DNA from 2 places in the Pseudoalteromonas sp. MM1 genome. Region 2 is predicted to be linked to the other one. Evidence: predicted binding sites of a transcription regulator. Region 2 holds the regulator's gene; the other holds the start of a gene.

Region 1 (12,790 bases), 1.8 Mb from region 2:
CTTTCCCTTTGCCTAATGCAAGTAACTCCGCCGTGTATAAATTTATGAGCGACACCAATGGTGGCTTATGGGTTTCTACGTATGGACGCCTGCTTTTTAGAGCTAAATCAGGTGAGTGGCAATGGGTTGAACCAAGTCAGTTAGATCAAAGTATTTGGTTTGCCGATATTTACCGTGATAGCCAAAATAATATTTGGCTTGCAAGTTTTAGCGAAGGCTTATGGCTTGCCCACGAAGGGCGTATTGAGCGTCACTCTGCTTTATCACAAATGACTGAGGCCGTCATGGCAATCAGCCAAGCGCCCGATGGAAATTTATGGGTGGCGAACAAAAGTGGTATTGGTTATTTCGATTTAAATAAAAACTTTGTCAATAAAATACCCAGTGCGCAATTTGGGCGGGCAACAGTACACGACTTACAGTTTGATGGCTCGCGTTTATATATAGCAACGGGTCGAGGGCTATTTTTTTACGAGCAAGACAAATTATATAGTTTTCCTGGTAGAGCGCTGCGCGACAATCCGGTATTTGCTATTAGCCCATCAAGTAAAGGGGGCTTTTGGATAGGGACCGGGCGTGGCTTGTATAGGCTTAGTTACGGCGGGCTAACGCCTTTTGCATACAACGCATTTTTAGGCAGCAAATTTATAACCTACGTGCTTGATAAGGCAAACTTTGGTGTAATAGGAACAAGTAAAGGGGCGTACTACTTTACCGACCGTGGCATTGAAAAAATAGGTGACCAAACTTCGCTCGAAAGTGCCTATATCACCAGCGTATTACACATAGATGGTGTAGGTATTTTAATAGGCTCGCTTAATGACGGCCTATTTTACAGAAGTTTACAAGGACATTGGCGTCAGTTAGATGCAGCCAACGGCTTACCCTATGGCTCTATTTTTAGCCTAGAGTATGACGAAACCTATAAGCGTGTATGGGTAAGTACCATGAAAGGTGTTTACCGTATGCCGGTGGCGCAATTTAAAACAGAGGTGTCGAGCTTAAAAGTGGAAGAGGTTATTTCTTCTTTTGATAGGCAGCTTGATGGTAAAGCAAGCCAGTGTTGTAATGGTTTAGGACACGATGCCGTTGCCATGACCGATTATTCAATGTGGTATCCAAGCTTACAGGGCATTGTAGAAATACCTAAAAACACAGAGTTATTTGGTCTAAATGTATTAAAGCCTAAAGTAGAAACACTGACCACACCACTGCGAGCTTTAACTACCGCAGCACTAGGTGTAAAGCCTTTACTAGATACCGATGAGCGCGACATAACGTTAAAGTACACCGCCATCGATTATTATGCGCCAAACAGTATTGAGTTTAGATATAAGTTAAGTGGCTTAGATAGTGATTGGCGCTATGCTAATGCACGCCGAGAAGCCATTTATACAAACTTACCAGCCGGTTCATTTTTATTTGAGCTTGAGGCTAAACGCCAAGGCGAAGATTGGGACAGAGCGCAAACTGCCGAGTATGCATTTGTAGTACCGCAACGCTTTGACGAAACCATTTACTTTAGACTACTCATTGTTAGTGGATTTATTTTACTGTTTTACTTTATTTTTTGGGTATTTAGAGCGCAAGAGCGCCGAAAGCAAGAAATACTAGAAGCTCTGGTTACAGAGCGTACGTTAGAGCTGCGTCAAGCTAACGATAAATTAGGCCAAGTAAATTCACAGCTTAAACTAGTTAGTCACTCAGATGAGCTTACAGGGCTGCGTAGCCGTCGTTTTTTGTTTGATCAGCTTCCTAAAGATATTGAGCACTTCCAACGTAATGCACAGTCTTTACAAGCGCAAGGTAAGTCGCTTGTACTGCTTATTATTAACTTTGATAACTTTAGCCGTATAAACGATGCGTATGGCCCAATAGCAGGGGATAGCTGCTTACAGCAAATGGCAGCGTTACTTAATTCACGTACCCAAGGCTCGGACTATGTAGCGCGCTGGAGTGGGGATGAGTTTTTATTATTGCTGCGCGATTTTAAGTGCAACATGATTGACAGTTATGCCTCTGATTTATGCCAAGCAATCGCATTAAACTCGTTTCAATTACCAAACGGTAAAACAACCAATATTACTGCTTCATTGGGGTGGTCTTTTTACCCACTACCACTTTTAGGTGGGCAAGTAATAAGCTGGGAAACATCAATAAACTTAGCCGATATAGCGCTTCACCAGGTTAAAAAGCGCGGTGGTGATGGTGTTGCAAATATTACCTTTGATAAACAGTTGGATGCGTTTGAATTTGAGCAAAATTCGAATGTAGATCAGCAGTTAGGTATTTTACAAAGTAATGGTTTAGCAGATATTAAAGTGTGGATGCGATAATGCCCAACCTACAAAGGTAGGTTAGGCATGATGAAGTTTACGCTATTTTATTATTGGTTTAGCCACGCTGGTAAAATGGCCACTGACTCAGGAGCATTAAATGCCATACTTGCATCGGCACTAATATCTCCCCCAGTCGTACTTAAAATATTATTAAAGCGCATAACCACATTGTTGGACTTTTCAGCAACGTATAAATCGGTTCCGCTATACATAATATCAACAGGGTTCCCTAATAATGTATTAGGCCCGCTAATCGTCGCGCTTATATTAACTAGGCCAGAGGCATTTGCGGTGTTATTTAATACGTAAATTTTACCGTCATCTGCAACCGCTGCACTGCCTACATCAGAAAGTATTAGCGCGCCGCTCAATGAGTCGTAATCTATCCCATGGATATTGGTAGGCCCTGCTACTGCTGTGCCTGAATTTGCTGGTGTTATAAGCCTATCCTCAACTGCAATATTAGTACTACCAGCCATTAGTTTGCTTTTAACTTCGTCAAATACAGCAACGGTTCCATTTGTTAGTGCTACAAAAGCTCGATCAGTGTTTGCATCGTAATCAACATCCCAAGGGCGAGCATCGTTTGCAAACGTAAGCGTCATTAATGGGCTTGCATCCCCTGTGGTGCAAGTTGAAAATATTGAAATACTTGGTGTATCTGCATTATTTTCTGCAACTAAAATCATACCGCTATCAGAAGCCACATCAAGGCCTTTAGGAGATATAAGGCCTGTATTCAAACCAGTAATAATGCTGTCTTGGTTCGTATTATAAGTTTGCCCATCTCTGTTTATTGCCACTTTATTTGAAATAACAATACCGCCAATTGAGGTTGTACTGTTATCGAACGTTGTATAACTATTACCCGCTTTATCAAAAGTTACACTCTCGATAGTTTGACTCGCATTATAGTTGCCAATTTCTGTGTTAAGTTGTGAACTTAATCGACTAATTTGCCCAGTTGTTTCACCTGCCGTGCCCGGATTACTACTTACAGCAACACCTAGCAGCGCCATATTAGCGGTATCACTATCTGAAATGTCAGCCATCTCATTTTGTATACCCAGTTTAGTAATCGACTCTGGTTTAATGGTTGCAGTGGTTAAATCGGGCGCTATATCGCCGCTTTCACCGGCAAATATATTACTAAACACTAAAATAGCATCGTTTGATTTTTCGGCCACACGTAAATCGCTACCTTCAAGAACAATATCTACAGGGTTGCCTAGCATAGTCGCAGGGCCTGAAATACTGCGCGCCACAGAAGTATTACCTTGCGCAGTTGAAGCATTATTAATAACAAAAATCGCGCCATCGGTGGCATCTGATGCGCTGCCAACATCAGATAAAATTAGCTTATCGGTGTTACTATCATAAATAATGCCATGAATATTTACCGATATTTGCACACCATTATCATCGCTTGGTGTAATAGTACGATTTGGCATAGCGGTAAATTCACCGCTTACAAAGTTATCATAAATCGCTACATCACCGTTGGTGAGTGCTACATAAAGGCGGTCGTTTGTGTGGTCATAATCAACATCCCATGGGGCGGCTTCGGTCAGCGTGGCAGCAAGCGGCGCAACATCTCCCGCAGCAGCACTGCCAAACGTGGTAATTTGCATGGCACCAAAATCAGCTATAAATATCAGCCCACTATTTTTTGCAATTGCTATGCCTTTAGGATTAACAAGCGTAGTGGCGGGGCCTGAAATTTCACGGTCTTGATTGTTGCTAAAGCTTGCACCATCATCGCGATTTGCAAGTTGGCAAATAGTTTTAACGCTACCATTTTCGCTGTCGCTTGCTTGTATTAAATTACCGAGACTATCAAAGGCTACGCCTTCATTTGCAGTGGTATTAAAGGTTTTTAATTTAGCGGCGTTCTGGTTTATTAAATCTATGGTGCCTGTGTTTTGTTCGCCGTTATTAGCTAAAATAAACGTAGCGGCACTAAAACCAGGGTTACCGTTTGTGCCATCGCTTCCATCTTGACCATCTGCCCCAGGTGTACCGGCTAAACCGTTTTCTCCATCATCGCCGCTACACCCTGAAATACCAAGTACGATCCCAAGTGCTAGTGCTGAAAAACAAAGTGGACGTTTAAGTGAACTGTTTTGTGTATTAAGGTGAGTTAAATTAGCTTTTTTCATCATTTTTACCTTTTAATGTTCCATCAAATGAAAGTAAATAACGTGCCTGTTTATACTCCTCAGTACGTACTATTTACTGTGTTAACCTCACAGGAATAACGCATAGAAATACGCATTGGATGCAAAAATTTAAAAATAAAAAACAAAAAAGGAGCCATCAGGCTCCCTTTAAAAAACTAGCTAGCTAAATAACTAAGCGATAAACGATTTTATTGAATTTAAAATACCTTGCTCGCCTAAGCCCATTTCATCGTGCATTTGCGCTTGCGTGCCGTGTTTAATAAATTCATCAGGAATACCTAAATTAAGCACTTTGATGCTGGCTTTTTGCGCTGCTAAATACTCATTAACCGCTGAGCCTGCGCCACCACAAATAGCGTTGTCTTCAAGCGTTACTATTACATCATGAGTTTGGCTCAGCTCATCTAATAAACGTGTATCAAGTGGCTTAATAAAACGCATATTAACAAGCGTTGCACCTAGTTCATTTGCAGCAAGCTGTGCGTTTTCAAGCAATGTACCAAAGGATAAAATAGCAACTTTAGCGCCTTGCTTAATGGTATTGGCTTTACCTAGTTCTAATAGCGTCATTTCGCTTTGAATATCGGCAGTACCGGCACTACCACGAGGGTAGCGAACTGCTACAGGGCAATTAGCCTTATAACCGGTATAAAGCATATGGCGGCACTCGTTAGTATCACTTGGGGCCATAATAACCATGTTTGGAATACAGCGCATAAAGCTCAAGTCGTACGCACCTTGGTGTGTTTCGCCGTCGGCGCCCACAATACCAGCACGGTCTATAGCAAACAGCACAGGTAGGTTTTGCAGTGCAACATCGTGGATAAGTTGATCATACGCACGTTGCAAAAAGCTCGAGTAAATAGCTACAACGGGTTTTAGCCCTTCACAGGCAAAACCGGCGGCCAATGTGACAGCGTGCTGCTCTGCTATAGCAACATCGAAATACTGCTCTGGGTGTTCTTTTGAAAAACGCACCATACCTGAGCCTTCACGCATTGCCGGCGTAATAGCCATTAATTTTTTATCTTGCTCGGCCATATCACACAACCAATCACCAAACACCTTAGAGAAAGTGGCGGCGCCAGGTTTAGATTTAGGTAAGCTTGATGTATTAGGGTCGAACTTTGGCACACCGTGATAGCCAATAGGATCAGCTTCTGCCGGTTTGTAGCCTTTACCTTTTTGGGTTTTTATATGTAAAAGCTGAGGCCCTTTTAAATTACGCATATTACGCAGTGTATCTACGAGCATATTTACATCGTGGCCATCAATTGGGCCAATATAATTAAGACCTAGTTCTTCAAAAAAGGTACCTGGAATAACCATTCCTTTAAGGTGCTCTTCTACTTTACTGGCAAGTTCTTTAACAGGAGGCACGCCAGAGAGTAACTTTTTACTGCCTTCGCGAATATTTGTGTAAAAGCTGCCAGATAAAATACGCGCAAAGTGGTTGGTTAACGCACCTACGTTTTCAGAAATCGACATTTCGTTATCATTTAAAATGATTAACATGTCAGATTTTACATCGCCTAAGTGGTTCATGGCTTCAAATGCCATACCTGCTGTAATCGCGCCATCGCCTATAACGGCAACAGTTTTACGGCCTTTACCTTCTTTTTGAGCCGCAATAGACATACCAAGTGCTGCCGAAATAGAGGTACTTGAATGGCCTACGCTAAAGGTATCGTATTGGCTTTCTTCACGAAAAGGGAACGGATGTAATCCATCTTTTTGGCGAATTGTATGCATTAAATCGCGTCGACCCGTCAAAATTTTATGTGGGTACGCTTGATGGCCTACATCCCATACTAGGCGATCTTCTGGTGTGTTATACACATAATGAAGCGCAACGGTAAGCTCAACAGTTCCTAAACCAGACGCTAAATGGCCGCTACTTTGCGAAACAGAGTTGAGTAAATAGTCTCGTAACTCGTTGCTAAACGCAGGGAGTTTGTCTTGCGCTAAATCGCGTAAGTGGGCTGGTTCGTCAACCAAGTTAAGTAATGGATACTTGCTACTATCAAGTGTCATGGTATTTATTTTATCCTTCGCTAACAGCGGTGCTAACTTATTAGTTGTTACCGCTGTTGAGTAATAATGTCAGTGCTAAATGGCAATACGTATATGTAACACTCAATGGTCACGCTTAATCAGGTAGTTTGCCAGCGCCGCTAGAACAGAGGTATCAGCATCTATTTTGTTTAATGCTTGATGCGCTTGCTCTATTAAATTTTGCGCCATTTGTTTGGCACCTTGCATACCTAATAAGGCCGGATAAGTTGCTTTATTCGCCGCTAAATCAGAACCTTGTGGCTTACCTAGAGTAAATGTGTCACCTTCAACATCTAAAATGTCGTCGTGCACTTGAAATGCCAGCCCTATAGCATACCCAAAAACACTTAAATTTTCTAAGGTTTGTTTGTCTGCTTTTTCGCTACATAATGCACCGAGTGTAATGGCACAGTTGATTAAGGCACCTGTTTTTAACCTATGAATTCGCTCAAGCTGTTGTACTGTAATCATTTTATCAGTGGCTGCAATATCTAACCCTTGTCCGCCTACCATACCTTCAAGCCCTGATGCTTTAGCCAGTGCGCTGATCATTTTTACTTGGGTTGCCGCGCTGCAGGTAAATTTGTGAGCCGAGATTAGCTCAAAGGCTAATGTTTGTAGTGCATCGCCTGCTAAAATTGCATGCGCATCGCCAAACTCTATATGGCAAGTTGGGCGTCCACGACGAAGGTCGTCATCATCCATAGCGGGTAAATCATCGTGCACCAACGAGTAGCTGTGAATACACTCAATAGCAGCAGCCAGAATATCTAAATCTTGCTTATTAGCTCCGAGCATTTCACCACTTGCGTAGACTAAAAAGGGGCGTAAACGCTTGCCACCGTTAAATAAGCCGTACTGCGTGGCTTCTTTTACTGCGTGTGCGGTATCAAGGGGTTGATCAAAGTACTGTTGCAGGGTCTTTACGACATCTTGTTGAGCACATTCTATTTTTTCTTGTATGCTCACGGTTATTCCATATCGTTGTAAAAGGAAGTAAGCGCTGCTTTTTCGTCATTACCCATCAAAATAGACACTTTTTGTTCTGCTTGTTGTAACTTACCTGTTGAGGCGTTAGCTAAGGCTATACCACGCTCAAATTGCTTTAACGACTGTTCAAGCGATAAGTCACCTTGTTCCATTTCACCAACAATGCTTGAGAGTTCTTCGAGTGCTTGTTCAAAACTTAGGTTTTCAGGTTTTTTAGTCGCCATGTTTAATTTCAGCCAGCATGATAAATTTAGGAGCCAATTTTAGGGGGAATGCTAAACTAGGTCAAAGGATGATCGTTGTTTTTTGAGTTATATCAGTTTAAATCGTATTTTTACCATGTATAAGATGCGTATTAACGCTCACTGTGTACAATAAAATTAATCAGTCGCTAGGCGAGCAGGGTATCTTGATCTAAAATTAGGCCAAACACAGTGTTTTACACTTTTTTCAAAAATGGCTTAAGTATTTCAGTATCTTGCCGATAAGCAGTTAATAATAAAAGTTTGAATAACAAAGTATAATACTTTGGAGGAAATGTGGATTTAGCAACCATAATTGGGATCCTTGGCGCAATTGGTTTAATTGTCATGTCCATGTTTATGAGTAGTAGCGGCGAAATGGGTATGTTTGCCGATGCGCCTTCTAGTGTAATTGTATTTGGTGGCTCACTATTTATTGTGTTATCAAACTTTACCTTGTCGCAGTTTTTGGGCATAGGTAAGGTTGTTGGTAAAGCATTTATGTTTAAAATCGAATCGCCAGAAGAGCTTATCGAAAAAGCAGTTGAACTTGCTGACTCTGCTCGTAAAGGCGGTTTTTTAGCCCTTGAAGAAGCCGAAATACCAAACCCTTTTATGCGAAAAGGGGTAGATATGCTCGTTGATGGCCACGATGCTGATGTAGTTCGTGCCACGCTTCAAAAAGACATTTCTTTAACTACAACTCGTCACGAACTGGGCGCCGGTTTATTTAAGTCACTTGCCGATATAGCCCCTGCAATGGGTATGATAGGAACGTTAATAGGCTTAGTTGCTATGTTATCTAACATGGATGACCCTAAAGCCATCGGCCCTGCAATGGCGGTGGCATTGTTAACGACTTTATATGGTGCATTTTTAGCAAATGTAGTGGCTATTCCTATTCAGGTAAAACTGGAGCTTCGTAAAGATGAAGAAGCCATGAATCAGCGTCTAATATTGGATGCTATTTTAGGTATTCAAGATGGCCAAAACCCGAAAGTAATTGAAGGTATATTGAAAAACTACCTTGCTGAGTCTAAGCGCAAAGTAGATACCGAGGAGTAACCATGTCTGATCAAGAGTGCAAATGCCCACCGCCAGGTTTGCCTGCTTGGATGGGAACATTTGCCGACTTAATGTCGCTTTTAATGTGCTTTTTTGTACTTTTGCTCGCGTTTTCAGAAATGGATGTACTTAAATTTAAGCAAATAGCAGGCTCGATGAAGTTTGCTTTTGGTGTTCAAAACAAAATAGAAGTAAAAGACATTCCAAAAGGGACCTCAGTTATTGCTATGGAATTTACTCCAGGCAAGCCTGAGCCTACCCCGATAGAAACCATTCAACAGCAAACCGTTGAAATGACCCAGCAAATGCTTGAGTTTCAAGCGGGTGATGAAAGCTCCGCTGGTGGTAGACAAGAACAACGTGGCGATAAGCGTGGTGGCGAGTCACGTAGTACATCGCAGCAGCAATCTTCAGAGCAAGCAACTTCAGCGGCCGATCAAGAACAAACAAATGAGCTAGTGAAAAAAATAGCGCAACAGCTCGAAAAACAAATTATAGACGGGGCAATTGAGCTTGAATCCCTCGGTCAGCAAATTATTATTCGTATCCGTGAAAATGGCTCATTTCCCTCAGGGAGTGCATTTTTACAGCCTAAGTTTAAGCCCATAATTCAAGATATTGGTAAATTATTAAAAGATGTACCTGGTGAAATTACGGTTTCGGGGCATACTGATGATTTTCAGGTTTCAAACGAGTTATATATTAATAATTGGGACTTATCGTCAAAACGCGCGGTAGCAGTAGCAAGTGAATTACAAACTGTTCAAGGGTTTGATAAAAACCGCATGATGGTAGTAGGGCGCGCTGATACACGCCCGCTGGTGCCAAACGATTCAAACGAAGATAGACGCAGAAACCGCCGAGTTGAAATATCAATTTTACAAGGTAAGGCCAAAGAGTCAGACCCTATTGATGTACGCTAGGTTATTGCCTAGCGTTAAACTTTAGTAAATTAGTTTCTTTTTAAGGTACTTTATCCCTTTAAGTATCTTGGCAATCTCATTATTTTAGCTTACAGTACATTTCCTTAACATATGTAATGGAGTGCCTGTGAAAATAATCAATAAATACTGCGATATGCCGGGAAATGGTGATGGTACCGACGACGATACAAAAGAGAAATAAGGTAAAACATTTTGCCTGATTGGTTTTTGTATTTCGTTAGTATTTTAAGTAAAAGCTGGGTCTTTATGCTAAGCCCGGCTCTTTTATTATTTTTTATATTTAAAGATTACCTAGCCTTTAGGTTTGCATTACTGACCGTCGCTTTCTTCTTCTTTGGGGGGATAACAGCCTCTAGCTTGAGAGAGTTTGACGATATTTATATTTATCGTTATTTAGTATGGGCGGCTACCGATATTATATGGATGGCGTTAATAGCTTATTGGGGAATAAAAGATAAAGTTTATTTATGGCAATGCGTTATTGGTCAGTTAGTGGTTATTGGCGCACCTATATTACAATTATTCAGATTAGTTGACCGTCACCTTTGGGATTTAGCGTACAGCACCATTATTTACAAAACGTTAATGCCCTTTATCAACATTGGCACCGTCATAGTGTGTTATTTACCTTTAATCATGCTCTTAGCTAAAAAAAGTAATACCAATCCGCATAAGTAAGTGATCTATTTTGAGGATGGATAAACGTATTGATAGCAAGGCAAAAAATTCGCTATTTAGTTGTTCTAAATGAGAATTTTTTAACACAGATAGCGACACGTTTAGCCCCGCAAAATGATTAGATATTATTACGGATTGGTATAATACCCCCTAAGAAATAGAAAGCGCTCCATCTTCTAAATAGCTGTGCTAAACTACTGTTCATATAAACAGTTAATGAGCAACTCCCATGAAACTCTATATCGCAGAAAAGCCATCACTTGGCAGAGCCATTGCTGATGCATTGCCAAAACCACATAAAAAACACGAGGGTTATATAGAAGTGGCTAATGGTGACTGCGTCTCGTGGTGTATAGGGCATTTACTTGAGCAAGCTGAACCTGATGATTATGATGCACGTTTTAAAAAGTGGCAATTTGAACACCTTCCCATAGTGCCACAGCAATGGCAGCTCAAGGCAAAAACGAAAACGCGTAAGCAATTAACTATTTTAAAAAAGCTAATTAAGCAGGCATCAGTACTCGTGCATGCTGGCGATCCCGATCGTGAGGGTCAACTTTTGGTAGATGAGGTAATAGAGCAAGCAAAAATAAGCAAAACTAAAAAGCAAAGTATCCAACGTTTACTTATTAGCGACTTAAATTTAGCTGCCGTAAAAAAAGCGCTTAATACTATGCGTTCAAATCGTGAATTTATTCCACTTAGTGTATCAGCGCTTGCACGTTCTCGTGCTGATTGGTTATTTGGTATGAACCTTACACGTGCTTATACACTGGCGGGTCAAAAAGCAGGTTTTGGCAATGTGTTGTCGGTGGGTCGTGTACAAACTCCAATTTTAGGCTTAGTGGTTAATCGAGATAACGAAATAGCTAACTTTGTATCTAAACCATTTTATGAAGTGTTAGCACATTTATTAACTTCCGAGCAGCAAAGCTTTGTGGCCAAATGGGTGCCAAGCAAAGCCTGCGAGCCTTATCAAGATGAAGAAGGGCGTGTATTAAATAAAGCACTCGCTGAAAATGTTGCCTCGCGAATAGCCAATCAGCCAGGCGAGGTTACAGCGCTTGAACAAAAACAAAAAAAACAAAGCGCGCCACTGCCTTACAATTTATCGGCACTGCAAATAGATGCAGCAAAGGCATTCGGTATGGCTGCTCAGCAAGTGCTCGATATTTGCCAAACGCTCTATGAGCGCCATAAATTAATTACTTACCCTCGCTCAGATAATCGCTATTTACCTAAAGAGCACCATTTAGATGCGCCTGCAATTTTAAAGGCAATTGCAGCTAACGGCGGTCAAAATACTGAGTTTGTGAATGGGGCAGACGCTAAAAAACGCAGCAAATGTTTTAACGATGCAAAAGTGGCTGCGCACCATGCAATTGTTCCTACCGCCAAACAATTAAAAACAGCGACTTTGGCGCCTGATGAGGCAAAAGTGTATCAACTTATTTGCAGGCATTACCTAATCCAGTTTTACCCCGATTACATTTATAACGAAACCAAAGTAGAGGTAACAATTGCGGGAGGTTTATTTAAAGCCAACGCAAAGCAAGACGTAAGCTTAGGGTTTAAGGTATTAATGGGTAAAGCCGAGCTAAAAGATGAAGCAACCTTGCCTCGTTTAACAAAAGGAATGGTGCTTAACTGCACTAAAGGTGAAGTGGTAGAAAAACACACTACGCCACCGTCTCATTTTACTGATGCAACATTGCTAAGTGCCATGACCGGCATTAGTCGTTATGTAAAAGATGCGCAAATTAAAAAGATCCTCAAAGAGACCGATGGATTAGGAACAGAGGCAACCCGCGCAGGAATTATCGAATTATTATTTAGGCGTCGTTTTTTAAAACGAGAAGGTAAAGCAATTAAAGCAACGCAAACAGGTTTGGCACTTATTAGTGTTTTACCAGAGGGCTTAGCTAGCCCCGATTTGACCGCTAAATGGGAGGCGAGTTTAGGCAATATTGCTCAACAAGCAATGAGCTACCAACAATTTTTACAGCCACTGCTGGTGGAGCTTGAAGGTTTTGTAAAGCAGGCAGCTAATTGTGATAGCCATATATTTTCAAAGCTTCCTAAAGCACCGCCTAAAAAGCGCTTTGCTAAGCGTGCTAAAAAAGCATCATTTAAAAAATCAAACCATAAAAAGAGCTCAGCAACTACTTAATCGCTGAGCTTTCAAATACGGCTTATTTTTTATTAAATAACGCGACTGCAGCGTTACTCATGGCTTTTATACCGGTAGGTAATGCTACTTTATAATCTGGCGCAAACTTACTTGAGTGTAATGAAGG
Region 2 (12,790 bases):
ATTTGCTACTGTCCAAATCTTCACATTAAGTCCTAATTACTGTCATTGCGCGTGGTGATTCTGATACCACCATGAGGTAAACGAATTATTTTAATAGAGTTATCATCAGAGGGAAGTTCGACCTCTGGCTCAGGCGCTGCTTCTTGCACTTGCTCATCAGATTCAGCTTTATTTTCATTTTCGGTGGTTTGTTGTACTAAGCCATACTTAGAAAGGGCAATAACAACTTTACGATTTTCTGCTCGACCTGCTGCGGTGTCGTTATCGGCAAAAGGTGAGTATTGCCCATAGCCCTCGATTGCCATTCGCGCTGGGTTAATTCCTAACGTTTCCAATTCAACTAAAATAGAGGTCGCACGTGCAACTGACAACTCCCAGTTAGAGCGAAACATTTCATTACGAATACTTTCGTTATCTGTGTAGCCTCTTACCCTTATGTAGTTATCTACTGGGGCAATAATGTCTTTTACAATTTTTACGACTTGTTTAGCTCGCGCGTGGGCAACTGAGCTACCACTAGAGAACAGCATTCCAGAACTTAGCTCAATAATAAGCCAATCTTGGTTGAGCTCTAAACTTGCTTCTCCATCACGAATTTCATCAATAAGTGCCGAATGTAATTTAGTTAATAAGCTATCGAGTGGTTTACCTAAATGTTTTTGTTTTATATTGCTAGTGTCGCTTTGTCCGTCTAGCAGCTCTGGGCCAGACTCCTGCTTTTGAATGCTCTCACCGTACAATAACTCTTGCTCTGGGGTAACACGGTCGGTGAGTAGCCCTTCGCCTGTCACACCTTCGCCTTGTTGCGATTGTTGCCTTGCTGATTTATCAAAAACCTGTTCAAGGGAGTCGGAGAGAATTTGAAAATTTTCTTCTTTATTGATGGCAATGGCATACATAACCACAAAAAAGGCAAACATAATAGTCATGTAATCAGCATAAGAGACTAACCAACGTTCTGTATGTTGATTTTTTTCTGCTGATTGACGTAAGCGCCTGCGTAACATAAAAGTTACTCTACCACGACATTAGGGCGCTCTGTGCGATAAGCTTCAAGCTTTAATTCTATGTTAATAGGACTTTCACCAAGGCTTATAGCAATCACCCCTTCGGCCATCATTTCATGGTAAAGCATTTTTTGCTCTATTCGTTGCTTAAGTTTATTGGCCATAGGTAAAAATAATAAGTTAGCTAAACCCACCCCATATATTGTTGCAATAAATGCGGTGGCGACCCCAGCACCTAGCTTTTGAGGATCGGTTATAAATGACATTGCTTGAATAAGGCCAAGTACAGCCCCTAAAATACCTATCGTTGGGCTATATCCCCCCATGGCTTCGTACACTCTACTTGCTTCAAGTAGGCGGTCTCGTTCAAGCATTAAGTCTATCTCTAGGGTGTCACGTAACTTTTGCTCCGAGCAACCATCTACAAGTAAACTAAGTCCTTTAGCAGCATAAGGGTCAGGGTGACTAAGCGCCTCTTTTTCTAGCGCTAAGTACCCTTCTTGGCGCGCTTTGTGCGACCAGTTTTTAATTTGCTCTATGGCTTGCTCAATATTGTACTGAGGTGAAAAAAACACCCAATGACTCATGCTGAGCGTTTTTTTAAAGGTGCTTGTAGCCGTTTGCAACATAACAGCGCCTAAGGTGCCGCCAAGTACAATAATAAGTGCAGGGCCATTAAATAACGCCGTAACAACGCCCCCCTCTAAAGAGTAACCAATCGCTATAGCGCCCAGCGCAATGATTAATCCTAAAACAGAGAGCTTATCCACAACCAGTCTCTCTTTTTATTCTTGCTGCAACATCGTTTAGCGCTAAATGCTCTGAGGCAAGCCCTGCGTTGGCAATGGCTTGAGGCATACCGTATACCACACAGCTTTTTTCATCTTGCGCCCAAATTGTTGCCCCAGATTGCTTAAGCATTCGTGCACCATCACGCCCATCGGCGCCCATGCCAGTTAAAACAATGGCAAGTACGTCTCCTTGATAGCTTTTTGCAACACTTGCAAAAGTAACATCAACGCTTGGTTTGTAGCTTATACGTTCACTATTATCTTCAAATACACGCAGTGTTTTATTACCACTTCGCCCCTCTACCATCATTTGCTGTCCACCAGGGGCTAGGTAGGCTGTACCCGCTTCTAATTTATCACCTTGCTGTGCTTCTTTAACGCGTATTTTGCAAAGGCTATTTAAACGCGCAGCAAATGCAGGTGTAAACGCTGCCGGCATGTGCTGAATTAACAAAATAGGATGCGCAAAATTAGCAGGTAATTGGGTTAATATGGTTTGTAAAGCAACTGGCCCGCCAGTAGAAGTGCCAATCGCCACTATTTGATAATGTTTACCGCTGGCTCGTGTCGGCATACTGGGTGTCGCTGATGCTTGCCCCGATGCGGCACGTTGAAAACTTCTATCAGGTTGTTTGAGCGAGGAGCTTGAAGTGGCTAGTTTGCTTGCAGGTGGAGCAGTAATCTTACTTGATGTTAATGGCCTAACAGGGCGCGGTGCACGCCTGCGACCAATTTCCTTCACTTTAGTTTGCAATAACTTAATAGCATCTTCGTTATTTCGTGCAATGTCTTCAAACTTTTTAGGTAAAAAGTCCATTGCTCCGGCATCAAGTGCATCTAACGTTGCTGTTGCACCATCGCGTGTTAGCGATGAAAACATAAGGATTGGCGTTGGGTTACTCGCCATAATTTCTTTCACTGCGCTAATCCCGTCAAGCACAGGCATTTCTACATCCATGGTGATCATATCTGGACGTAACTGCGCTGTTTTATCTACGGCTTCTCTACCGTTAACAGCAAAACCTATTACTTCAATACCGCTGTCTTGTTCAAGGATTTCGCTTACTCGGCGGCGAAAAAAACTAGAATCGTCAACAACTAAAACTTTTACGGCCATTGCGCTCTCTTATTAAATTTATGTATAGGCATACACAGGTATGCCTATATTTTATCCTGCGTAATGCTTAAGCATATTAGGTACATCCAAAATCAGCGCAATACCACCGTCAGATGTAATTGTTGCACCGGCCATTCCAGGCGTACCTTGTAATAACGCATCAAGAGGCTTAATAACAACTTCTTCTTGGCCAATTAATGAATCAACCACAAAGCCAACTTGCTGAGTACCTATTTGCACAATTACCACATGACCTTGCGCTTTACGCTGAGAACAATCAGCACCTTTGACTAACCAATGCTCTAAGTAAAATAGTGGTATCGCTTTTTTACGAACAATAATTGTAAGCTGACCATCTACCACATTAGTTTTAGTTAAATCTAAATGGAATATTTCACTCACGCCGGCTAGTGGTAACGCAAATGTTTGCTCACCAACAATAACCATCAGCGTTGGTAAAATGGCCAGCGTTAATGGTACTTTTATTTCTAAAATAGTCCCTACGCCCAACTCAGACTGGATATTAACAGAGCCATTAAGCTGGGTTATTTTAGTTTTTACTACATCCATACCTACGCCACGGCCAGAAATGTCAGATATTTCTTCTTTGGTCGAAAAGCCAGGTGCGAATATTAAGTTATACGCTTCAGTGTCTGATAAGCGACTTGCCTGATCGTGATCAATAACGCCTTTACTAATCGCTATTTTTTTCAGTTTCTCAGCATCCATACCTGCACCATCGTCTTTAATGGTTAACAAAATATGGTCGCCTTCTTGCGAGGCCGATAAAGTCACATTACCTGTTCTGGGTTTACCCGCAGCTTCACGCGCTGCGGGCATTTCAATACCGTGGTCAACTGAATTTCGTACTAAATGCACTAACGGATCGGCCAGTGCCTCAACTAAGTTTTTGTCTAAATCGGTTTCTTCACCTACAAGCTGTAAGTTAATTTCTTTATTTAAACTACGTGCTAAATCACGTACTACGCGAGGAAAACGCCCAAATACTTTTTTGATAGGCTGCATTCGCGTTTGCATTACTGCGCCTTGAATATCTGCAGTGACCACATCGAGATTTGATATCGCCTTACCCATTGCTTCACTATCTGTATTGGTCGCTAAACTGACTAACCTATTTCGCACTAATACCAGCTCGCCAACCATATTCATTATTTGATCTAGACGTTTTGTATCAACCCGTACCGTGGTTTCAGCAGGCGGAGGCGTGGCTTTTTTAGGTGCCGCGCTGCTCGCTGGCTTTTCAACCACTTTAGGAGTAGGGGCAGCCGCTTTTGCCACAGGTGCTTGCTTAGCAGCAGGTGCTGGCGTAGGTTTTGCTGGTGTTTGTGCTACAGGAGGAGCAGCCTTAGGAGGCTGTGGTGCAGGTGCCTCAGCTTCTTTTGATTCTGGTGCACCGCCTTTGCCATGCAGTTCATCAAGCAGGGCTTCAAATTCATCATCGCTGATTTCATCATCACCGCTATCATTTGTAACGGCCGCAGGTGCTGTGTGTTTAATTTCGGGCTCATTGCTTGAGGTATCTGTCGCAACAGGGCCAAAACTACCCACACCATGTAATTCATCTAATAAGCTGTCAAATTCATCATCGGTAATATCTGAACTTGAATCAGGCTCTGCACTTGCACTTGGTTGCGATACTGGGCTTTGGCCTTTACCATGTAGCTCATCTAATAAGCTTTCAAATTCATCTTCTGTAATTTCATCAATTTGCGTGGTATCTGCTGATGGGCTTGAACCTGCTACATCAAATAATTCATCAAATGCAAATGGGTCTTCTTCATCAGTTGCGCTAACAGGTGCCGCAGCTTCTTGCTGAACAACCTCAGGGGCTGTTTCAGTAAGCTCATCATCCGTAGGTGGCTGGCCAAGTTTGTGAAGGGTTTCTAATAACTGAGGATCTGCTGGGTCTGGTTGTTCGCGGTTTTGAATAGTAGCAAACATTTCATTAATGGTATCTAGTGCTTGTAAAATCACATCCATCAGTTCTGAATTAACAGTTCTAACCCCTTGACGTAAGAGATCAAATACGTTTTCAGCACCATGACAGGCATCAACAAGCTCAGTCATAGCTAAAAAGCCTGCCCCCCCTTTTACGGTATGAAAGCCCCTAAAAATAGCGTTTAATAACTCAGTATCTTCTGGATTATTTTCTAGCTCAACTAACTGTTCAGATAAAAGCTCTAGGATTTCTCCGGCCTCTACAAGAAAGTCTTGTAAAATATCTTCATCGACTTCAAAGCTCATGCAGTTACTCTCCTCTTAGAAGCCCAAACTTGATAATAGGTCATCGACTTCGTCTTGGTCAGATACAACGTCATTTCGCGACTCTTTATCAATAATAGGGCCTTCAGGACCTGCTAATGTTTGTGCGGCAACCAATTCTTCTGATTCTTGTTGTTCTTTACTTTCAACATTGCTGTCATCTTGAGCAGCAAATGCTGTTAAAAGGTGGATTAAACTTTCTTCAACTTCTCTGACTAACTCAATTACTCGGCGGATAACCTGGCCGGTCAAATCTTGAAAATCTTGCGCCATGAGTACATTGGTCATTAAAGTTTGCAACTCATCGGTTTTATGATGAGAGCTATTCATAAACTTGTCGATGCTGTGGCATAAAGTTTTAAATTCGCCAAGCTCTATTTCACGGTTCATAAGCCTATCCCAAGTAGGCTTAATCTGTGCAATTTCATCTGCTAGCTGCTGTGCAATAGGGAGGCTTGCTTCTACCGCATCCATTGTCTTATTAGCAGCATTTTCTGTCATTTCCATGACATAGTTTAAGCGCTTTTTCGCATCAGGAATTGCATCGGTGGTTAAATCGGTTAAGCGCGTATCAAGTTCAAAGCTTTTGAGAGCTTCGTGTAATTGGCGCGTTAACTTACCTACTTCAGCAAAAAGCTGCGATTGCTCTTGAGAGGCAGTATCTAAAATTAATTGATCAGCTTTATCTTGCTCACCATTTTCTAAATAAACGACGAGCTGACGAGCTTGTTCTAAAGTAATTTGAGGCGCAGCTGGTGCTGACATAAGCCTCTCCTCTCATTAACCTAAGCGTTCAAACACTTTTTCTAATTTAGTTTTCAAAGTACCTGCAGTAAATGGCTTAACAATGTAACCATTAACACCTGCTTGCGCTGCCGCTATTATTTGTTCTTTTTTAGCTTCTGCCGTCACCATTAAAACCGGAATATGTTTTAATTTTTCGTCAGCTCTAATGGCTCTTAGCAAGTCAATACCCTGCATACCTGGCATGTTCCAATCGGTTACAACAAAGTCAAAAACCTGATTTTGCAACATAGGTAATGCTGTAGAACCATCGTCAGCTTCTTGAACATTCGTGAACCCTAGGTCACGCAACAGATTTTTTATAATACGTCTCATTGTAGAGAAATCATCAACAACAAGAATTTTCATGTTTTTATCCAAAACATCCTCCGGTGAGGTCTTAACCTATAATTTACTTACTACTAGTTTATCCAGTCATTGATTTTTGCTTTGAGCTTAATCATCGCCTGACCATGTATCTGACTTACACGCGATTCACTTACATCGAGTATATGCCCAATTTCTTTTAAATTCATTTCATCGTTGTAATACAAAGAAAGCACCATTGCATCTCGCTCTGGTAAAGACTTTATTGCCTCTAACAATGAATTATTAAACCGTTCATTTTTAACATTATTAAATGGTTTGTCTAGCGCTAAATCTTGGCCTGCAGGGCTAATAACATCTTCATCTACCCCAAGGTCTTCAATGCCTAGTACTTTACTGGAATTAACATCATTTAAAATATGATGGTATTCTTCTAGCGAAATATCAAGTTTTTCAGCTACTTCAGTATCTTTTGGTTCTCTATTTAAACTATTTTCTAATTCTGTAATGGTTTCTGCGACTAATCGGCTTTTACGGTGTACCGAACGGGGTGCCCAATCTCCTCTACGCATTTCATCAAGCATAGCGCCGCGAATACGAATACCAGCAAACGTTTCAAAGCTTGCCCCTTTACTAGCATCAAAGTTTTTTGAGGCCTCAATAAGGCCAATCATTCCTGATTGGATTAAGTCATCAAGCTGAACGCTAGGAGGAAGACGAGCTATTAAGTGACACGCCACTTTTTTGACAAGCGACGCGTGCTTTTCAACAATCACATTTAAATTTTGTGTTGATTGATATCCCATAGCTCTTTTCACCGATGTTGTCATAATCAGCCGTTTACTAGCTTCTCAATGAAAAACTCTAAATGTCCTGAAGGTTGATTAGGTATAGGCCATTTTACTGCTTTTGTCGCTAATGTTTTAAACGCGACTGCTGCTGGTGAATTAGGGAAAAGATCGACAATGACTTTTTGTTTACGCGTAGATTTACGCATATTTTCATCATATGGAATAGTCGCAACAAGCTCCATAGACACATCTAAAAAACGGTCTGTTACTTTAGACAGCTTTGCAAAAAGCTCTTGGCCCTCGCGCATACTGCGCACCATGTTTGCAACAATTTTAAATTTATAAACGCCGTGTTCGCGGCTAAGTACTTTAATAAGCGCGTAGGCATCAGTAATTGAGGTCGGCTCGTCACACACCACCACCATGACATCTTGCGCTGCACGAGAAAAACTCAGCACCATGTCAGAAATACCAGCGGCGGTATCCACAATTAAAATATCAAATTCGGTATTAAGCTCACTAAAGGCACGAATTAATCCAGCATGCTCAGAAGGTGTTAGTTCCACCATGCTTTGCGAGCCTGATGTAGCAGGCACGATTTTAATACCGCCTGGGCCTTCAACTAAAATCTCGTCAAGTTCGCACTCGCCTGAAAGGACATGAGACAAGTTTTTTTCAACACGTAGTCCTAGCATTACATCACAATTAGCTAGGCCTAAATCGGCATCTAATACTAATACACGGTTACCCTGCTGCCCTAAAGCAATAGCAGTATTTAAAGAGACATTGGTTTTACCCACTCCGCCTTTACCGCCGGTGACAGCGATAACTTTTACGCCGTTGTTATTGTTTTGACTCATTTTGCGCAGGCCGCTTGCTTGATCTAATACTGTGTTAATCATACATCCCTACTGTGCTTGGCGCCACTGCTTGGTGCCTTGAATGTTGTGCTTTTGCTCTTTTTAAATACAATTGCTCAGCTTTTTTTACTAGTTTTTCAGCATTTGCAACGCGAATATCTTCTGGTACACGCTGACCATTAGTAAGATACCCTATTGGAAGACGATTTTGAATCGCTATACTAATAATCTCACCTAAACTTAATGATTCATCTAACTTAGTGAAAATACAACCGCTTAGCTGAACCTTTTTAAAATGTCTTACGGTTTCTTGCAAAACATTTATTTGTGCTGTGGCACTTAATACTAAATAACTACGTATATCTACTCGTTGGTTGCGCATTAACGTATTTAATTGCTCGGTAAGGCGAAGATCACGCTGGCTCATACCCGCTGTATCAATTAATACTAGACGCTTATTGCGTAAATGATATAAAACTTGAGCTAATTCATTGGCATCTTTTACTTGTTTAACACCACAACCAATAATACGGCCATATGTAGCAAGCTGCTCGTAAGCACCTATTCTGTAAGTATCAGTCGTTATTAGGGCGACTTTATCGGCGCCATATTTTTGTGCCCCTAATGCTGCAAGTTTAGCAACTGTGGTTGTTTTACCTACACCAGTAGGCCCTACAAGCGCGTACACACCACCTTGGCGAAGAATTTCATTATTGGTGGTCTGCATTTGATCTTCAACCATTTGTAATAATGCTTTCCAACCTTGCTGGCGCGATACGTCATCAGGGATAAAACACGCCATTTGCTCTGCAACGTCTTTATCTATCCCCATGCCAACTAACCGATCAATCATGCATGCACGTGTTGGGTCACGACGGGCCATATCTTGCTGCATTAAACCCGATACTTGGTGCTCTAGTAACTGGCGAATTGCGTTCATTTCATCCCGCATTGCGCTCATTTCAACACTTTCTTTATTTTGTGCTTGGGGACGCGGAGCAATAGGTGCATCTAACTCGTCAAAATCGCGGTCTAAGTCATCGAAGCCTAAGCTATCTGCTTGGGTTTGCATGCGTTTTGGTGCTTCATCTTCGCGGGCAAACATATTAGTCGTACGTGGCTGTGCTGGCTCTTGATAATGCTCAGACGTATCAATACCTGATTGCGAAAACATAGAAGCAAGCTCAGGAGAGCGAGGGCGTGGCGACTGGCGCTCTAGTAAAGCTTGTAAGCTGTCGGCAACAGCCGCTTGTGGCTCAGGTTGTGCACGCTTTGGCTCTGGCTTTATAAAGTTATGAGTGTTTTGCTGCACAGCTCTTTGCGGAGCTGGCGCTGCCTGTGGTTGCGCTGCGGCTTTAGGGGCTGCTTTGTCGTAATCGACTGCGGCAACTATTTCTACACCATTAGCGAGTTTTTTGTTCGACATAATAACGGCATCCACACCTAACTCATCTTTAACTTCTCTCAGTGCGGTGCGCATATCTTTGGCAAAAAAACGTTTAATCTTCATGGTTCAACCCCTGTTAAAATCTTTATTGTTGGCCTACTGAGCTGACAATCTTGATCTGTCTTTCATCTGGTACCTCTTGGTAAGACATCACCCTTAAACCCGGTATGGTGTACTTAACAAAACGAGATAACACAGTGCGTAACATTCCTGACGTTAGCAATATTGAAGGTTCGCCAGCCATTTCTTGATTTTGATGCGCTTCGTTTAATGATGTTTGAAGTCGCTCAGCAAGACTTGGTTCTATTCCGGCACCTTCGTCGCCTGCATTTTGTAATGACTGATGCAACATCTGTTCCAACTCAGGCGCCAAGGTTATGACAGGAATTTCTGATGACATTCCCACAGCGTCTTGAACAATTAATCGACGCAGGGAGATACGCACTGCAGCTGTTAATACATCCGCATCTTGGCTCCGTGGACCGTACTCTACAAGGGTTTGAACAATAGAGCGCATATCGCGAATAGCTACGCCTTCGTTTAATAAATTTTGCAGCACTTTTACAACAGTAGTCAGTGGTAATACTTCTGGTACTAACCCTTCAACTAAACGTGGGTGGCTTTTAGCTAGCATATCAAGTAGGTTTTGAACCTCCTCATGGCCTAGCAATAATGCAGCACTGTTCGTTAGTAATTGGCTAATGTGAGTGGCTACTACAGTGGCTGAGTCAACTACGGTATAGCCGAGTGATTGTGCTTCATCTTTTTGATCAGGCTTTATCCATACTGCATCCAAACCAAACGCTGGGTCTTTGGTTTCAACCCCTTTAATAGGACCAAACACTTGCCCTGGGTTGATGGCCAGTTCATCGCCATGTTTAAGCTCGCCTTCGCCACTTGAAACACCCATCATGGTAATACGATACGCATTTGGGTCTAATTCTAAGTTATCGCGTATATGCACAGGTGGCACCAAAAAGCCAAGTTCCTGCGATAGCTTTTTACGCACCCCTTTAATACGATTAAGCAGCTCACCACCTTGAGATTGATCAACCAGAGGGATCAACCTGTAACCTACTTCTAAACCTATTACATCTATTTGTTGTACATCGTCCCAACCTAACTCTTTTTGTTCTTGCTTGTTTGCAACACCAGTTCCCGGAGTTGCACCGCTTTGCGCTTCTTGCTCTGCTAAAGCGGCGGCTTTTAGCTTTTGCTGTTGCGTAAAGTAAGCTAAGTAGCCAAGTAATGCCCCTAAACTTAAAAAAGCAATGTGAGGCATACCCGGGACTAAACCCATAATGATCAAAATACCTGAGGCAATAAATAATGATTTTTCGTTACCTAATTGGGTTTTAAATTGCTCACCCATGTTGTGCGATTCGTTTTGGCGGGTAACAACAATAGCAGTACCAATAGAAAGCAGTAAAGAAGGAAGCTGCGCAACAAGGCCGTCACCTATGGTAAGTAAAGTATAAACTTCCATGGCACGGCTAAAACTTAAATCATGTTGGATCATGCCTACAAATAAGCCACCAACAATATTAATAATTAATATCACGATACCAGCAATAGCATCGCCTTTTACAAACTTACTCGCCCCATCCATAGAGCCATAAAAGTCAGCTTCTCGGGTTACTTCGCTACGGCGTTCACGTGCTTGCTCTGCACTAATAAAGCCCGCGTTTAAGTCGGCATCTATCGCCATTTGTTTACCCGGCATAGCGTCTAATGTGAAACGTGCCGATACTTCTGAAATACGCCCAGCACCTTTGGTAATTACAACAAAGTTTATGATGATCAGGATCAAAAACACCACTAAACCTACCGCATAGTTTCCGCCAATAACGACTGAACCAAATGCTTCAATTACTTTACCTGCTGCATCGCCCCCGTTGTGACCCTCAAGGAGCACCACTCGCGTACTGGCAACATTGAGAGCTAAACGCATAATCGTAGCGATTAACAATACTGCGGGAAACATGCCAAATTCGAGCGGTTTCATGGTGTAAACAGTCACCAGTAAAACAACTAAGGCAAGGGCAATATTAAATGAAAATAATATATCTAGAAGAAATGGCGGCAACGGTAAGATAACCATACCCAGCGCTGCAAGCACTAATAATGGTGTGCCTACGCCTTTGGCATACTCTTTTTTATCTTTGTTAAGTTGTTGTAATACCGCTTTAAAATCCATAACTCTACAATTCAATAAATTGACACTAGCTTGAAATTGCAATAACTATTCCAAGTGTAGCCTCAGTAATAGATTCATTGAGCATTGATGTAAAATTTAAAGCAGATTAAAGCAAAACGAGGAGTTTTAAGGAACAAATTTGCTGTAGCGTGTAGGGTTTTAAGCAAGGCGAACTTGTAAAGTGTGGTTAGCCTAACCTAATCGTATTTAAAATCATCCGGAATAGGTAGTTTAGATTTTAGAGGTATTGGGCGTTTACCTCTGCCCTTTTTGAACCGTTTGAGCTGAAACACATAAGCTAAAACTTGTGCTACCGCAGTAAATAATTGATCAGGTATTTGCTGGCCTACTTCAGCGGTATGGTAAAGCGCCCTTGTAAGCATTGGGGATTCTACAATCGGTACTTCGTTGCCTTTGGCTATTTTACGAATCTGCATAGCCATTTCATCTATCCCTTTGGCAAGTACAATAGGCGCACCTGCACGCTCAGTATCGTATTTTAGCGCTACAGAGTAGTGAGTAGGGTTGGTTACAATTACGTCGGCATCGGGGACATCTTGCATCATTCTTCGCTGCGACATTTGCCTTTGCGTTTGCCTAATACGTGCTTTAATTTGCGGATCACCTTCTGAGTTTTTGTACTCATCTTTGATCTCCTGCATGGTCATTTTAAGTTGTTTGTTGTGGTTATAACTTTGATAAGGGGCATCTATTGCGGCAATAATCACTAAAGTGCACGATAAGCCTAAAAACATCCATGAGAGTATTTCAAGGGCATGAATTATATTACTCGGTGCACTTTCAATACTTAAATGTAAAATTTCATCAAAAAAAGTTTGAATCAAAAACACCGCAAAAATAGCCACCAGCGCAAACTTTAATATGGATTTTACCAGCTCTATCGCGGCTTGAGGGCCAAACATGCGTTTAAAGCCTTTCATTGGCGACATTTTACTAGGCTTAGGTGCTGCAGCTTCCCAACTAAAATTAAAGCCACCGAGTAAAGTATTACCAATAAATGCCGCAATAACAATAATTAAAACAAACATTGCCATAGGAAACAGCAGCGCACTGGCCACCTCACTCCACACCGCAAACATTTTAGTGGTGTCGTAAGCTTCAGTGCGATTTAAAGACAGCATCCTACCCATAATGTTGTACAAACCTTTGCCTATTTCTGGGCCATA

Evidence for each region. Region 2 encodes FliA, which starts transcription of late flagellar genes. Its sites were predicted from a motif close to CTAAAGNTNNNNNNNNNNNNGCCGATA; they were not measured.
Region 1: pomA (flagellar motor protein PomA) is a predicted target of FliA. The motif match lies at 8,025-8,051, and genes of this name have one in related genera.

The regions. Positions count from the first base shown of each region.
Region 1 is NZ_AP027922.1:863,445-876,234, forward strand. Features, by position in the region: gene QUE46_RS03910 (ligand-binding sensor domain-containing diguanylate cyclase) at 1-2,336, shown strand, start outside; gene QUE46_RS03915 (hypothetical protein) at 2,387-4,498, opposite strand; gene dxs (1-deoxy-D-xylulose-5-phosphate synthase) at 4,691-6,553, opposite strand; gene ispA ((2E,6E)-farnesyl diphosphate synthase) at 6,656-7,543, opposite strand; gene QUE46_RS03930 (exodeoxyribonuclease VII small subunit) at 7,546-7,788, opposite strand; gene pomA (flagellar motor protein PomA) at 8,104-8,871, shown strand; gene QUE46_RS03940 (flagellar motor protein MotB) at 8,874-9,794, shown strand; gene QUE46_RS03945 (hypothetical protein) at 10,008-10,493, shown strand; gene QUE46_RS03950 (DNA topoisomerase III) at 10,723-12,663, shown strand; gene QUE46_RS03955 (M20 family metallopeptidase) at 12,686-12,790, opposite strand, start outside.
Region 2 is NZ_AP027922.1:2,629,227-2,642,016, forward strand. Features, by position in the region: gene QUE46_RS11980 (ParA family protein) at 1-24, opposite strand, end outside; gene QUE46_RS11985 (flagellar motor protein MotB) at 33-1,007, opposite strand; gene QUE46_RS11990 (flagellar motor protein) at 1,013-1,777, opposite strand; gene QUE46_RS11995 (chemotaxis response regulator protein-glutamate methylesterase) at 1,770-2,915, opposite strand; gene QUE46_RS12000 (chemotaxis protein CheA) at 2,967-5,180, opposite strand; gene QUE46_RS12005 (protein phosphatase CheZ) at 5,196-5,963, opposite strand; gene cheY (chemotaxis response regulator CheY) at 5,979-6,362, opposite strand; gene QUE46_RS12015 (RNA polymerase sigma factor FliA) at 6,404-7,114, opposite strand; gene QUE46_RS12020 (MinD/ParA family protein) at 7,141-8,001, opposite strand; gene flhF (flagellar biosynthesis protein FlhF) at 7,994-9,469, opposite strand; gene flhA (flagellar biosynthesis protein FlhA) at 9,492-11,603, opposite strand; gene flhB (flagellar biosynthesis protein FlhB) at 11,801-12,790, opposite strand, start outside.